DNA from 2 places in the Caballeronia sp. LjRoot29 genome. Region 1 is predicted to be linked to the other one. Evidence: riboswitches for the same ligand, from Rfam matches in the RefSeq annotation. Region 1 holds a riboswitch; the other holds the start of a gene.

Region 1 (7,407 bases):
CCACCGAATCCGACCGGCACGCCAAAGCGCTGCGTATTACCGATAGCCACGTCCGCGCCCCATTCGCCCGGCGGCGTGAGCAGCGTGAGAGCGAGCAGATCGGCGGCGGCGATCACAAAACCGCCGGCCGCATGAACCGCCTCAGTCACAGCGCGATAGTCGCGTACATCGCCATTCGCGCCCGGGTATTGCAGTAGCACGCCGAATGCGTTGGCCGTGGCGGCGTCGGCGGCGGGACCAACTTTGACTTCAATACCCGCAGGTTTCGCGCGCGTTCGCACGACTTCGATAGTCTGCGGCAGTACATCGTCAGCGATATAAAACAAGTTCGATTTCGGCTTGCCCGCGCGCTGCAGCAGCGTCATGGCTTCGGCGGCGGCGGTAGCTTCATCGAGCAAGGAAGCGTTCGAAATCGCGAGACCTGTGAGGTCGATAATCATCTGCTGGAAGTTCAGCAACGCTTCCAGGCGGCCTTGCGAAATCTCCGGCTGATACGGCGTGTAAGCCGTGTACCACGCCGGATTTTCAAGCACGTTACGCAGGATCACAGCGGGCGTGTGCGTGCCGTAATAACCCTGCCCAATGTAGTTCCTGAACACCAGGTTCTGATCCGCGAGTTTCCTCAGCGACGCCAGCGCTTCCGCTTCGCTTTTCGGCTGCGTGAACGCGCCGAGCGGCAGCGTTTCGTGGCGCCGGATGGCCTCGGGAATCACCGCGTCGATGAACGCCGCGCGCGACGCGAAACCGAGCGCTTCAAGCATGGCGTGCTGGTCGGCCGCATCCGGGCCAATGTGCCGCTGGGCAAATGCATCGTGGCATTCGAGCGCGGCGAGAGACAAGGATGAGCGGTTCATCAGACGGTCCGGGTGTTCGAGCTTCATGAGAATTCCTGCAGGTGCGGCGTGGTTTTGCTTTCGAGCCCAAGCACGCCGCACGGTCGTTAAAAGATTTACTCGCCGATCGACGTGCCGTACGCACCGGCATCGATGAGCCGATCCGTGTTTGCATCGGCGGCGGGCTTGATCTTGAAGAGCCAGCTTTCGTACGGCGTGCCGTTGATCTGATCCGGCGTGCCGGTCAGTGCTTCGTTCGCGCCGACAATTTCGCCGGACACAGGTGCGTAGATATCGGATGCTGCTTTCACCGATTCAATCACCGCGACGGCGTCGCCGGCGGCAACGGTCTTACCCACCGGCGGCAATTCGATGAACACGACATCGCCCAGTGCTTCCTGCGCGTGATCCGTAATGCCGATGGTCAGCGTGCCGTCGGATTCGGTGCGCACCCATTCGTGCGATTCGGTGTATTTGAGGTCGGCCGGGATGCTCATGCGGATGCTCCAGTTGTCTTTAAGGGTGGGACGTGCGTGGCTGTTTCAGCAGGTGATTGCAGGCGGTTTAAAGCGCCGCCAACACCTTGCCGTTGCGCACGAAAGGCAGTTTTACCACGCTTGCCGGCAGTTGTTTGTCGCGGATCACGACGTGCACTTTGTCGCCCGGTTTCACGCTCGCCGGCACCCGGGCGAACGCGATGGATTCCTGCATCGATGGCGAGAATGTGCCGCTCGTGATCTCGCCTTCGCCGTCGGCCGTGACGACCTTTTGGTGAGCACGAAGCACGCCACCGGCACGGCCGTTTTCCTTCTGCAGAATCAGGCCGACAAAGCGCGCTTTCGAGCCGTTCTTTTCCAGCGCGGCACGGCCAACGAACGCGCGATTTGCATCGTTCAAATCGACGGTCCACGCGAGACCTGCGTCGAGCGGGGAAACCGTGTCGTCCATGTCCTGGCCGTACAGGTTCATGCCCGCTTCGAGACGCAGCGTGTCGCGTGCGCCGAGGCCGGCGGGTTTCACGCCTTGCGCGATCAATGCGTTCCAGAACGCTTCAACGTGCGTGGAAGGCACGACGATTTCGAAACCGTCTTCGCCCGTGTAGCCGGTGCGCGCGAGCATCACGTCGCCGAACGAGCTGCCGGGAAATTGCACGGCGTTGAAAGGTTTGAGTTCGGCGGTGGCATCGCGCGTTTCCGGCAGCACTTGCCAGACTTTTTCGCGGGCGTTCGGACCTTGCACGGCCACGATCGAAAAATCGCGGCGCGGCGTGATCGTCAGTCCAAAACCGCCTTCCGCGTTGAGATGGCCGAACCACGCAATGTCTTTTTCGGCCGTGCCGGCGTTCACTACAACGCGATAGTTGTCATCGGCGAAGTAATAGACGATCAGGTCATCGATCACGCCGCCTTCCGGGTTCAGCAGGCACGAATACAGCGCCTTGCCGGGAACGGTGAGTTTGTCGACGTTGTTGGCGATCGCGTGCTTGAAGAACTCGCGCGCCTTGTCGCCGGTGAAATCGACGACGCGCATGTGCGACACGTCGAACATGCCGGCGTCGGTGCGCACCGCGTGGTGTTCGTCGATCTGCGAACCGTAATTGACGGGCATGTCCCAGCCGCCGAAATCGACCATGCGTGCGTTGAGCGCAAGGTGAGTGGCGTGCAAGGGCGTGTGTTGAAGATCAGACATGGAGCGGGCCTCGGGCGTGCGCGAAAACAAAAAAAGGCCATGCGACAAACCCGCTCGGGGTTCGAGCTTTGAAAGCAAAGCCCAAACCGCGTAGCGATCCGGTACATGACCCCTCTGTCCTCGGTACCTGAGAGATTGCACGCCGTGCGCCGATCAACCGGCGTCCAACGCGCGCCCCTTCGGTGGGCATCTGACTGATGATTCTGATCAGCCGATGCCGCTCTCCAGAGTTCGACCTTCCGTTTCTGGCGCCTGGTTAAAGGCGCGATTCATAGACGGAAATTCGACGCGGCCGGTCCTTTTGCCTGAGAGTTTGTGGGTGTGCCCCTTCGGCGGCGCTTGCTTCGTTTCAAGTCGTTCTCGATGCGAACAACCGAAGCCAGCGCGCTCTCCCGACGCGTGCGGCGAATTTACGCGACCGAATTCAGCTTGTCAAACAGCGGTGGCGGTTAATCCTTGCTGAGGCCTGGATCCACGCGCTTGCCGATATCGCGCAGGCGCGCGAGTTGATCGACCATGTACGGCGCTTCGTCGAGGCTGCTGACAAAGGTCCAGAGATACGTCATCACGGCATAGACATGCCCCGCCTTGACCGCGGGCGCCATCGCCAACTGACTGATGGCGATGACAAACAACACCGCCGCTACGCAGCCGACGAACAAAAACGCCGCGGCTTCACGGTTCGAGAGGTGAACCCGCAACCTGGACAGCACGCGATAGTGCCGTTTCAGCGTGAGCGTTCCCACTTTCGCGACCAGGCCGATCTCCTTCTCCAACCGGTCATTCAGCCGCTGATGCAAGCTCTGGTTGCGTCGTGCAAAGCGTGGCAGCAAGGCCAGGCACAGCAGCAACCCGCCCAGGCTGGCTACGCCGATCCAGGGCTCGATCGCCAGCAGCATGACCACGGCGCCGATGATCGATACCAACGCGGTGACCATCGTCGGCACGTGTTTTTCGAAGAAATCGACAAACTCCCGGGCCAAGACCACGCGCGCCGCAGCCGTCGACGTACTTTGGTTCTGCAGGCGCTGGTTCAGGATCACCGGCACGGCCAGATCGGCGTAAATCCGCGTGAAGGTGCGCGTATCCACGGCCCGTCGAGCGGCGCCGACTACCCAGAACGCCAATACGATGACCGCGTAGAACAACGCGCTGCGGGCATCGCCGCGAATGATCGAGTCGACGGCAAATCCGGCAAACAACGGATACGCGAGCAACAGCGCGTTCTCCAGCGCGACGAGCGACAACGTGCAAACCAGCTTGCCGGGATAAGCGCGGGCAATGGCTTTGAGCGTGGATGTGGCGGATTGCTGACCGAGCTTTTCGCGCTCAACTATCCGGATTTCTGATGTGACGAATGACATGACCGTACCTTGGGTAAAATCGCCGTTATAATTTGAGCGGCTGCTCAAATTATAATTGAGCGGTCGCTCAAAGCGCAAGCTCAACCAGAATCTGTACACGCTAGAAAAGGAATCGAATATGTCGCGGTCGTCGCCCGAACGCAAAGATCAGATCATTGCGGCCGCCCTGGAATTGTTTCGTCAGAAAGGTTTTGCCAACGTCTCCACGCGCGATCTCGCCGATCACGCGGGGTTGTCGCGCAGTCACATTTATCACTACTTCGGCGACTGGGACGAGTTGCGTCGTGAGGCGTTCGTGCACTTTGCTAACGAGCAACTCGAAGAAGCCGGCGCGCGTTTGTCCGATAAACCGCCGGTCGACGCGTTGCTCGGTTTTATCCGCGACTGCCTGCCCGCCAGCAAGGATGACGGTTGGGGGCTGTGGCTCGATGCGTGGGACGAAGCCATGCACGACGCAGAACTGGCGCGAGCGTATCTAAGCGAGATCAGCCGCTGGCAAGCGATGCTGTGCGGGATTATCGAAAAGGGCGTGGAGGCGAAGGTGTTCCGATGCGCATCGCCGGAACGCGCTGCCCGGCAAATCTTCGCGCTGGCAATGGGTTACGCCGATGACCTGTTGCTGGCGCCATCGGCTGAAGCCGTTGAAGCCGCGATGCAGGAGGTCGTGGAAATAGCGGAGATGGTGTTGGGTTTTGAGCTTGGCGCGCCTCAGGCCGAACGGCAGCCATAGAGCAAGCCATCCGTTCGGCGCATTAAGAACTTACTGGATCGCGTGCTGCAAACCGTCCAGCTCGCCGTTCAGCGTGTGCTGTTCTTCACCCGACAAACCGCCGCCATGCTGCGAAGCCATGTCACGCGCTTCCTGACGCACTACATCCAGTCGATGATGGAAAGCCTCGCCCTGTGGCGGCGGATAAAAGCCCTGGCCCACGCGCTGATCGACGTGATGCCACAACGCGTTGATCCGCCCGTTCACCTGATCCATCCGATGCACTGCTTCCATGTGCGGATCGGGGCGCGCCGGCGTTTCCTGGACGACATCGACCTGGCGCGTCGGTTGGACGACACACGCCGCCAGCGATCCCGCGAGCGCCACGCCAATCAGCGCGCGGGTAAAACCTGCTTTAAGCGTCAGCATTGAAGTTCTCCTCGTTTGGTTTTTAAGATAAGACGATAACGACTGGAGAAGAACGGTCCGCGCACCGCTCCGGCTGACGTCGGAGCGGCGCGCAAATGTAACGCTGTGTGTTTGAAAGTCGCGCGTGGGCCGTTTGTTATTAGAGCGGCGTGAAATCGAGTCGGCGGCCTTCGGCGTTGCTGCGGATGGCGATATCGATGATGGTCATGACATCGACGGCATCTTGCGACGCGACCGGGAACGGCTTTCCGTCAAGCACCGATGCCGCCAGCGCTCGATAAAACTCTGCGTAAGCGCCGTCGCGGGTGGCGAATTCCTGACGCAAGTCGTGGTCGCCATCGACTTCGCGAAGCAGGCCGGGCGGATTGCGGCCGAATTCGGGATTGCCGGGACGCAAACCAGCTTTGAGCTGGTCTTCCTGTACATCCAGACCCGTTTTCACATAGCTGCCGCGCGTGCCGTGAATGGCGAAACGCGGCGGTTCCAGCGCGGCCAGCGCGGTGGCGTGCAGGATGATTTCCTTGTCTTCGTAGCCCAGCAGCAGATGAACGTAGTCCGGTGCGGTTGCGTGATCTCGGTGGGCGTTGACGCTGGCATACACGGTCTGCGGACGGCCGAACAGCGTCAAAGCCTGGTCGATGAGATGCGGTCCGAGATCGAACAACAAGCCGCCGCCCCGCGATGCTTCCTCGCGCCATCGTTGCGGCACTTTGGGCCGGAAGCGGTCGAAATGCGATTCATAGTGCGTCACGCGCCCGAGCCGGCCGCTTTCGATCAACGCGCGCACCGTCATGAAATCGCCATCCCAGCGACGATTGTGGAACGGTGCGAACAGCAGTCCGCGCTTTTCGGCTATATCGATGAGGGTTTTTGCGTCGGCGCCGGAAAGCGTGACGGGCTTGTCGACCACGACGTTCTTGCCCGCGTCGAGGGCTTTTTTAGCGAGATCAAAATGGGTGTCGTTGGGCGTGGCGATGACGATGCAATCGAGTTCATCGAGGGCGAGCAGGGCACCGAAATCTTCGACGATCGTCGCGTTCGGGTAATCGGCTTGCGCTCGCTCGGGCTTGCCGGTGGCAATGGCCGACACGGTCGCGCGGCCGCAATGTTCGATTACCGGTGCGTGAAACGTTTCGCCAGCGAAGCCATATCCCATCAGGCCTACTTTTAGAAGTGCTGTCATGCGGGCATCCTGTTGTTTGGCGATGCCGGTATTGTGGCACGGGCCGAAAGGGCCAGAACCATCGCTTTCAAAGGATGGTTTCGTCCGTGTTAACATCGCGCTCTCGAATTTGCGCTCGCTGCATGAGGGCGCAATTTTGCTCACCATCTTGCTCACCACCGCGTACTTCCGGCAGCCGAAACGTCCGCCTGATTTACGCATCTCAAAGTGTCCGAACGATGTCCGCAGCAGGTATGAACGCCGCGCAATCCGAAGCGGTGCGCTATCTCGATGGCCCATGTCTTGTGCTCGCCGGCGCCGGCAGCGGCAAGACGCGCGTGATCACCCAGAAGATCGCCCATCTGATTGAAGGCAAGGGCTTCGAGCCGAAGCACATTGCCGCGCTGACCTTCACGAACAAGGCCGCGCTCGAAATGCGCGAGCGCACAGCCAAGCTGCTCGAAGGGAAGACGCTCACCACGCCCCGCAAGGAAGGCCGCCGGGTGCCGGTGAACCAGTTGACCATATCGACATTTCACTCGCTTGGCGTCCAGATCATGCGGCAGGAGGCGGAGCACGTCGGCCTGAAACCGCAGTTCTCGATCATGGATTCCAGCGATTGTTTCGGCTTGGTTCAGGAACAGCTCGGCACCACGGATAAAGGCTTGATCCGCAAGGTCCAGTCGATTATTTCGCTCTGGAAAAACGGCATGATGTCGCCGGATCAGGCGTCGGCGAGCGCGTCGAACGAAGACGAGATGCAGGCCGCCATTGTGTTTCGGAGCTACGTGGCGACGTTGCATGCGTATCAGGCGCTTGATTTCGATGACCTGATCCTGAAGCCCGCGCAGCTTTTCGCTGAGAACGAGCAGGTTCGCGAGAAGTGGCAGAACCGGCTGCGATATCTGCTGATCGACGAGTATCAGGATACGAACACTTGCCAGTACGAGCTGCTGAAGCTGCTGGCCGGTCCGCGTGCGGCTTTCACGGCCGTGGGCGACGACGATCAGGCCATTTACGGTTGGCGCGGCGCGACGCTGGAAAATCTCGCGCAATTGGGCAAGGATTTCCCGAAGCTGCATGTGGTGAAGCTGGAGCAGAACTACCGGTCGACCGTGCGCATCCTGACGGCCGCCAACAACGTGATCGCAAACAATCCCAAGCTGTTTGAGAAGAAGCTTTGGTCCGAACACGGCATGGGCGACTCCATTACCGTGACCG
Region 2 (7,407 bases), on a different contig from region 1:
TGCCGGCGTTGCCGGAGGCGGAGTTTAGGTTGCTGTGGGGGAAGGGGGAGCCGACGCTCGCCGCGCAGGAGTTTGGCAGGCTGGTGCTCGATGCGCCGGTCGAGCGGCCGTTACGGGCGAGTGCGGAGCAGTTTGCATGAAAGGGGGGCACGGGGAGGGGGTCGGGTTTGGCGGGTTCAGGGTTAGCGGTCGGGGTTAGTTGGGTTGCGCGGGTTTTGCGTTAGCGGTTCTGGGTCAATGCCGGGTTGCACGGGTTCTGCGTTAGCGGTCTGAGTCAATGCCGGGTTGCTGCTTTCACAGTTAGTGGTCTGCGAGAGTCGGATTTTCTCTTTATCACTATTAGCCACTGCGCGTGGCGGCGCGTCATTTCTTTGTCCAAAGCGACAAAGAAACGAAGCAAAGAAAACGCTTTCACCGCTCTACCCTAAGTGTCCACAGCGTGCAGTTCCATTTCATGGGTGCCCCAAAAGCACGGTGCTCGCCAGAGCCACGGATGTGTGAACCCCTCTTTCTCGCGAATCCTGACAGTAAAACGCTTCGCCCCGTACGCTCTCGGGCTAGCACTAGCGACTGAACCTGCCCAAGGAGTACCCCGCGCTATCCGCGGAAAACCAACCTCCAAATTTCGATGCATGCCGAACCATTTTTTAAACCACCGAGAAATGGATCTGCAGAATGCGTGAGGCCTAACCCGGCAAATAGCAATGCAAACTGATAGCTAACTCGCGAAGTACCACTGCGGCAAATACGCGTGAGGCCGTGCGGGTTTCCTTGGCACGGGTGCTAGCCCGAGAGCGTATGGGGCGAAGCGTTTTACTGTCAGGATTCGCGAGAAAGAGGGGTTCAAACATCCTCCGCTCTTGCGAGCACCGTGCTTTTGGGGCACCCATGAATCAAAACTGCACGCTGTGGACACTTAGGGTAGAGCGGTGAAAGCGTTTTCTTTGCTTCGTTTCTTTGTCGCTTTGGACAAAGAAATGACGCGCCGCCACGCGCAGTGGCTAATAGTGATAAAGAAAACATCCAACATAAAACGCGCGAAGACCTGAAAAGCAGCAACCCGGCAATCAACCCGACCGCTAAGGCCAGAACCTAGCAACCCCACCCCCGTCCACCGGCGCGAGCGAAAACCCACGCCCTATATCTGCTCAGCAATGCTATACGCAGTCGCCGCCGACAGTGTCCATCCCAAGTGCCCATGCCCGGTGTTGTAGAACACCCCCCGCCGCTTACCGCGTCCGACCTTCGGCAACATGCTCGGCAGCATGGGCCTTAACCCCGCCCAAGGAATCACCCGCGATGTCGCCACGCCGGGGAAATAACGCCGCGTCCAATCCACGAGCGGTGCAACCCGGTCCGATCGAATATCGCGATTAAAGCCATTGATTTCAGCCGTACCTGCAACGCGAAAACGGTCAGCGCCAAGCCGGCTAGTGACAATCTTCGCGCTCTCGTCGAGCAGGCTGACCCACGGCGCACCCTCGCGGCTCGCGGCGTCATCGAGGCACACGGTGATCGAATAACCCTTCACCGGATAGATATTCACGTTGTCGCCAAGCATCGATGCAATCTGCCGGCTTGCCACGCCGGCGCACACCACGACGCGATCGAATTCATACCGCTGCTCATCACCCGCGATGCCGCCCTCCAGCACCCGCAATGCGAACGGACTATCGCCACGCTGTACGATATCCGCGATCTGCGCGTCGTAATGAAAGCGCACGCCACGCCGCTCGCAGGCTTCAGCCAGACCGCGCGTGAACTTGTGGATGTCGCCCGTCGAGTCGGACGGCGTGAAAAATCCACCGTGAAAATCGCCCTGCAACGTACACTCGATCGCGCGCATTTCGTCGTTCGTGACCGCGTGCCGATCAAGCCCGCCAGTCTGCAAAAGCTGGTTCACCTTCGCGGCGGTATCGAAGTCCTTCTTGTGCTGGTACATATGCAGGATGCCGCGTTGCTCGAGATCGAAGTCGATCCCTTCACGCTTAGCAATCCCAAACAGATGCTCGCGCGCGGCAATGGCAAGCCGCACTGTCTCAACAGTATTGGCCCGGTAGTTCGGGATCTGCCGCAGGAATTCGCCCATCCACGAATACTTGTGCCAACTCGGCGCGGGGTTGAGCAACAGCGGTGCGTCGCGCGTAAACATCCAGCGCAGGCCCTTGAGCACGGTGGCCACGCTGTTCCAGACCTCGGCGTTGCTGGCGGAAAGCTGGCCGCCGTTGGCGAACGATGTTTCCATCGCGGCGTATCGGTGACGCTCGAAAACGGTGACGTCGTGGCCGCGTTCGGAAAGGGCGTAAGCAGTCGTGACGCCGGTAATACCGGCGCCAATGATGGCGATTCGTGACATGACAAAGTCCAGATGAAAGTTGGGCATCGCCGGCGCTGCCGGCGTCTATGCCCCATCTGTCCGTGTACCTGAGAGTTTCAGTCGTGGCGTTGCACGCACGACATCCCCGTCGGTGGACGCATTAAAGCGTCGCTCTCCAGATGTTCCTGCTGCGCGGTCCTTTGGCCTGAGAGTTTCCGGGGCGGTTGCTCCGTCGGCGCCGTCACCATGTTGCCGTGACAGTCTCTCCCGCGCTAGCGATTAGAACCCCGCCAAGATACCGTCTAAAAATAAGATAGGCAAGGGGCATTGGGGCATTGCGAAAAGCAGCCGCCTCTCGCAGAGTGCAGCCTTGCTACTAACCTACCAGCGCACTAGCCACTTGATACCGCCCGCAGCGCGGCCGAAAATCGCTAGAGCGATGAGCAGTAATAGCGGACCGAAAAATAGCAGCAGCGACATGGGCCACGACCATTGGAAGCCGTAGTGTGCTCCGAGAATCCCAAGCGGAACCGTGATAGGTGTGATCCGAAGTCCAAAGACGAAGATGGCGCCGATCAGCGCACATACCCAGTTCGGCCAGCCAAGCCAATATTCGAGGCCCGCGAATAGGGCTGCGCTCTGCAATAGGCTGTAGACGATCTGTAGAAGAAAAAACAGGATGGTCACGTCGATCCCCGATGCGCTGCTCGTGCGGTGCGAGCGAATAAGCTATTTCTAATTCGATGCCGCCTTGGTTCGAATGGCACTGGGCTCGCCCGCCTGAACGAACATGCCATCCATCAAGTCTTGAACGACGCCATCCGCATTCGGGAACTGATGCAGCACCGAGTTTTTCCAGTGGCCAGAAGCGATCAATCCGCCGCTTGGTGCCTTGTAAAAGCGTATATCCATCGATCTCAGATACATGACGATGTCCCAAAACCAGCTATCGGTATAGGAGACGTTCATGTCGGCCTTGTCGCACGCCGGAGCGATCGAAACGGATACGCCGTGATTTTCGAGGTTGCGTTGAACGGCCGCATCCATGTCCGCCGACCTGCCTCCATGCGCTGTGAAACAAGCTGTCGTCATGGGCGATAACTTCGCTTGAGGCCCCGGGACGACGCTCTGTGTGGTCGAACAACCGGACAGCACGGCAAGCGCTGCGCTCGCGACCAGCAGGGAAAGACCTCTCATGATTTTCCTTTTTATTCTTTTCGATGGTGTACGCGTTATCGGCAGTGCATCGAATACCTTGAGCGAGCACTCGCGGGCAACCTTGCGATCGGAATCATTGCGGGAATTTCTTCAGCTGGTTTGGAAGTCAAGGCCTGGCGATCCTCGCGAATCCACCTCAACAAACACCGCGGTCGGCACCTGCATTTTGCCTAAGCTTTCATTTAATACAATTATTTCTTTTTGCTTTCATTTCGCTATAAGATGCGACTCTCGTTATCGATTTTGGAGGTCGCATGAATCCTTTCGCGAAGGCAGTAGCCACGCTGGCCGCCTGCATTGGCGCATTTACCGTCGTGGTCTGTATTGTCGAGGGGCTAGCCGGATAACGCAGCGCGACCGGGCTTTCACCCGGCGCCGCTAGCGCATTTGCCAGACGCGCAAGTTGAATAGCGGCAAGATGCCGTAGACATGGTCGAACATGTCCGACTGGATTTGTTCGTACGATTCCCAACTCGTCTCGTCGATGAACAAGAACACTTCCAGCGGCAAACCATGTTCCGTGGATTGCAATTGGCGAACGACCAGCGGCATGTCTTTTCGGATCGCCGGGTAATGGCGAAAGTAGTCGGTCAGGTACCGTCGAAACATGCCGAGGTTGGTCAGGCGATGCCCATCCTCGGGCACGGTGAACGGTACCCGAAAGGCGGCGCTCGCCGTTAGCCTGGCGAGCAATTCATCGTCGCAAAACCGGATGCTCTCCATGTCGAGGTTAATGGCATGCTTGACCCGCCGTCCGCCGGATTCAACCATGCCGCGCCAGTTCTTGACGCTATTGGTCAGCAACACATAGCTTGGCAGCATGACAATGGAGTTATCGAAGTTCTGGACCTTGATCGTATTCAGCGCAATGTCGATGACCGTTCCGTCAGCCACGAATCCGGGTACTTCGATCCAGTCGCCCACACGCAGCATGTCGTACGCGGCCAGTTGAATACTGGCGACAAAACCCAGCAGCGAATCGCGAAAGATAATGATCAGCAGCGCCGTCATTGCGCTCACGCCAGTGAGGAAGTTGGCCGGCGAGCGATGCAATAACAATGACACAGCGGCAATCAGCGCAAGCACGTACAGGAAGATGGCGGCTATCTGAAGAAAGCTTTTGATCGGTCTCTGGGTTGCAAAGGGAAAATGACTATAGCGATCTTCAATGCTTTCCATGAACGCGAACGCAGCCCGCAAGACGGTCACGACCATGAAGCATGCGGACAGCGTCTCCACTGGACCACCCAGTGCGGAAATAACCGGGAACGTCACGCCAGTGAGCAGCGGGGCTGAAAGATAAATGATGATCGCAGGCACCAGTGGCGCCAGCCGGTCGAACACCTTGCGGCGCTCGGCGGCACGCAGCCACTTGCGGCGCTCGCCACGTGCCAGGTAGCCAACAAGCCGGAGCAAGATAAAGCGGGTGATGTAGTAGCAGAGCATGCTGGACAATGCGATCGCCAAAAGCAATGCGATGACCAGAACGATCGCCACGGGCAAGCTGTCGGTGTGGACAAAAAACTCACGCCCATTTGGCCCATTCACTACGTGGAACATGTCGTTGAACATTGATCCTCTCAGTGCTGACCAGCTTGCTTCCCTAGGGACGATCCGGGAGTGCGTTCTTAACCACTTGCGGATCTTTCTAAGCGGTGCTGCAGTGCGAGCCAAACCAGCCGTCATGGCTTGAGCGTGTCAACGGCATTGTAACGGCGCCCTGATCTTTTTTGTGAGGCTAGATGTGGGTCCAGCTTATCTCCAGGTTGCGGTTGCTTGAAGTGAGCTTGACTGCAGCGCGCCTGAAAGCGCACTGCATCGCCCTCGCTTTAAACGGCCACTTCCGGCGGCGGCTGGCGGAACAAGCGCGTGATCCAGCACAGGTACACGAGCCCGATCACGAACCAGACTGCACCCAGCACAAGTGCGGTCTTCTCCAGGCTCGCCAGCAGCCAGATATCCGCGACTGCGCCAATCAACGGAAACACCAATCCGCCGATCACGCCAATCCTCTTGTCGCCATGATCGCCTGACAAATATATCCTGACCACGCAAAGATTGACGGCGGTGAACGCAAGGAAAGCGCCGAAGTTGATGAACGACGTTGACGTTGCCACGTCCAGCTTAAGCGCGATCAATCCCACAATCCCTGCGATCGCGATGTTGATCGCCGGCGTCTTGAACTTCGGATGGATGAAACCAAACACGCGCTTAGGCAGGATTTCATCGCGTCCCATGGCATACAGCAAACGTCCGACGCTAGCTTGCGCCGAGATGCCCGATGCAAACTGCGCGAGGATCAGGCCGGCCAGAAAGACCGTCACGAAGATATCACCGCCAATCATCTTGGCGACTTCGAACGCGGCCGAATCGGTGTCCTTGAATTCCACGCCGGGGTGCGCAAGTTGCATCGTGTAAGCGGCCAGAACGAAAATAGCGCCGCCGATCAACGCGATCCACAAGATGGCGCGCGGCATGTTCTTCTTCGGGTCGATGGTCTCTTCCGTGAGCGTGGACACCGCATCGAAACCGAGGTACGAATAAGCGGCAATGGCGGCGCCGGCCATGGTCGAAGCGAATGGCACATGTCCCTTGAAGAACGGTTCTGCCAACGCGATTCCGCCGGGACCGGCCGCCGCCGATGCGTAATGCCAGCAGAGCACGACAAACAAACCGACGATCGCCAGTTGCACGATCATCAGCACAATGTTGAAGCGCGCGGCCAGTTCAATGCCGACTATGTTCAACGCGCTCGTCAGGACAATGAACGCGACGATCCAGATCCAGGTGGGCACGGTTGGGAACGCAGCATTCAGATAAGCCGCACCGATCAGCCAGATCACCATAGGCAGGAAGAAATAGTCGAGCAGCGTTGCCCAGCCGACCAGGAAGCCCAGATGCGCATTGAAGGTCTTGCGCGTGTAGGTGTAGGCGGAGCCGGCGACGGGGTAAAGCCGCGCGAGCTTGCCGTAGCTCAGCGCCGTGAAGGCAATAGCAACGAGAGCAAGCAAGTAGGCAAGCGCAGCGGTGTCGTCACTGGCTTTGGCGAGCACGCCATAGGTGCCATAAACGATCAGCGGCGCCATATAAGCCAGGCCGAACAATAATACTGACGGCAAGCCGAGTGTACGTTTCAGATGCGACTGCGCGGCTACGGACGAGTCTTGCATGATATCTCCGGGACTTTCGACAGGCGTGGGCGGGCGCGTCCGGAGCGCGGGCTCCGGACGATTCATGTGCTACGGAACTGCTGAAACTTCAGTCTTCAGTCGATAGAACGACGACGTTCTTCAATCACCAGCGCACGCGATCCATCGGCGTTGTCGATTGGCGTGAGGCCGAGCGGCACGCGTGCATCGTTCAAGTAACGATAGTGCTCACGGCTGGCCTCCAGCCGCTTGAAGTCGATATCAACGCGCAGCAGCGTTTCTTGCGCACCCGCCGCAGCTACAATTTCTCCGCACGGATCAACCAGCGCGGATTCGCCGGGGAAGGTGAGGTTGTCGTCGCCTGAGCCGCAGCGGTTCACCATGAGCGCGAACATCTGGTTCTCCATTGCGCGTGCGGTAATGGCACGCCGATGCACGGGGCCGAACGGATCCATGTTGCCGTTGGTGACGATCAGCAGGTCGGCGTCGAGCGCGGCGATTGCCCGGGCGGTCTCGGGGAACTCGATGTCGTAGCAGATCAGCAGGCCGACCGTGAGGCCGTTCCACAAGCAGGTTTCGAAGCGATCGCCCGGCGTGAACACGCCCACGTCCGACGCCCACAGGTGCGTCTTCCTGTAACGCAGCGCGATCTCGCCTGTGTCATCGATCAATACGGTCGTGTTGTAGAATCGCGCGCCTTCGCGTTCAGCGAGTCCCACCGCG

Evidence for each region. Region 1 has a riboswitch for glycine ahead of gcvT (glycine cleavage system aminomethyltransferase GcvT). Riboswitches for the same ligand answer to the same signal wherever they lie in the genome.
Region 2: linked by a shared signal. The riboswitch ahead of ACSQ83_RS24040 (D-amino acid dehydrogenase) and the one ahead of gcvT (glycine cleavage system aminomethyltransferase GcvT) in region 1 are both predicted to bind glycine.

Annotation. Positions count from the first base shown of each region.
Region 1 is NZ_CAXUPU020000005.1:96,713-104,119, reverse strand. Features, by position in the region: gene gcvP (aminomethyl-transferring glycine dehydrogenase) at 1-881, opposite strand, end outside; gene gcvH (glycine cleavage system protein GcvH) at 950-1,330, opposite strand; gene gcvT (glycine cleavage system aminomethyltransferase GcvT) at 1,398-2,522, opposite strand; glycine riboswitch at 2,627-2,760, opposite strand; glycine riboswitch at 2,806-2,927, opposite strand; gene ACSQ83_RS07960 (ABC transporter six-transmembrane domain-containing protein) at 2,972-3,886, opposite strand; gene ACSQ83_RS07955 (TetR/AcrR family transcriptional regulator) at 4,005-4,616, shown strand; gene ACSQ83_RS07950 (hypothetical protein) at 4,647-5,024, opposite strand; gene ACSQ83_RS07945 (oxidoreductase) at 5,164-6,207, opposite strand; gene ACSQ83_RS07940 (UvrD-helicase domain-containing protein) at 6,426-7,407, shown strand, end outside.
Region 2 is NZ_CAXUPU020000025.1:41,020-48,426, forward strand. Features, by position in the region: gene ACSQ83_RS24035 (LysR substrate-binding domain-containing protein) at 1-140, shown strand, start outside; gene ACSQ83_RS24040 (D-amino acid dehydrogenase) at 1,139-2,356, opposite strand; glycine riboswitch at 2,501-2,597, opposite strand; gene ACSQ83_RS24045 (hypothetical protein) at 2,699-3,004, opposite strand; gene ACSQ83_RS24050 (hypothetical protein) at 3,053-3,364, opposite strand; gene ACSQ83_RS24055 (mechanosensitive ion channel family protein) at 3,914-5,107, opposite strand; gene ACSQ83_RS24060 (APC family permease) at 5,365-6,705, opposite strand; gene ACSQ83_RS24065 (carbon-nitrogen hydrolase family protein) at 6,801-7,407, opposite strand, start outside.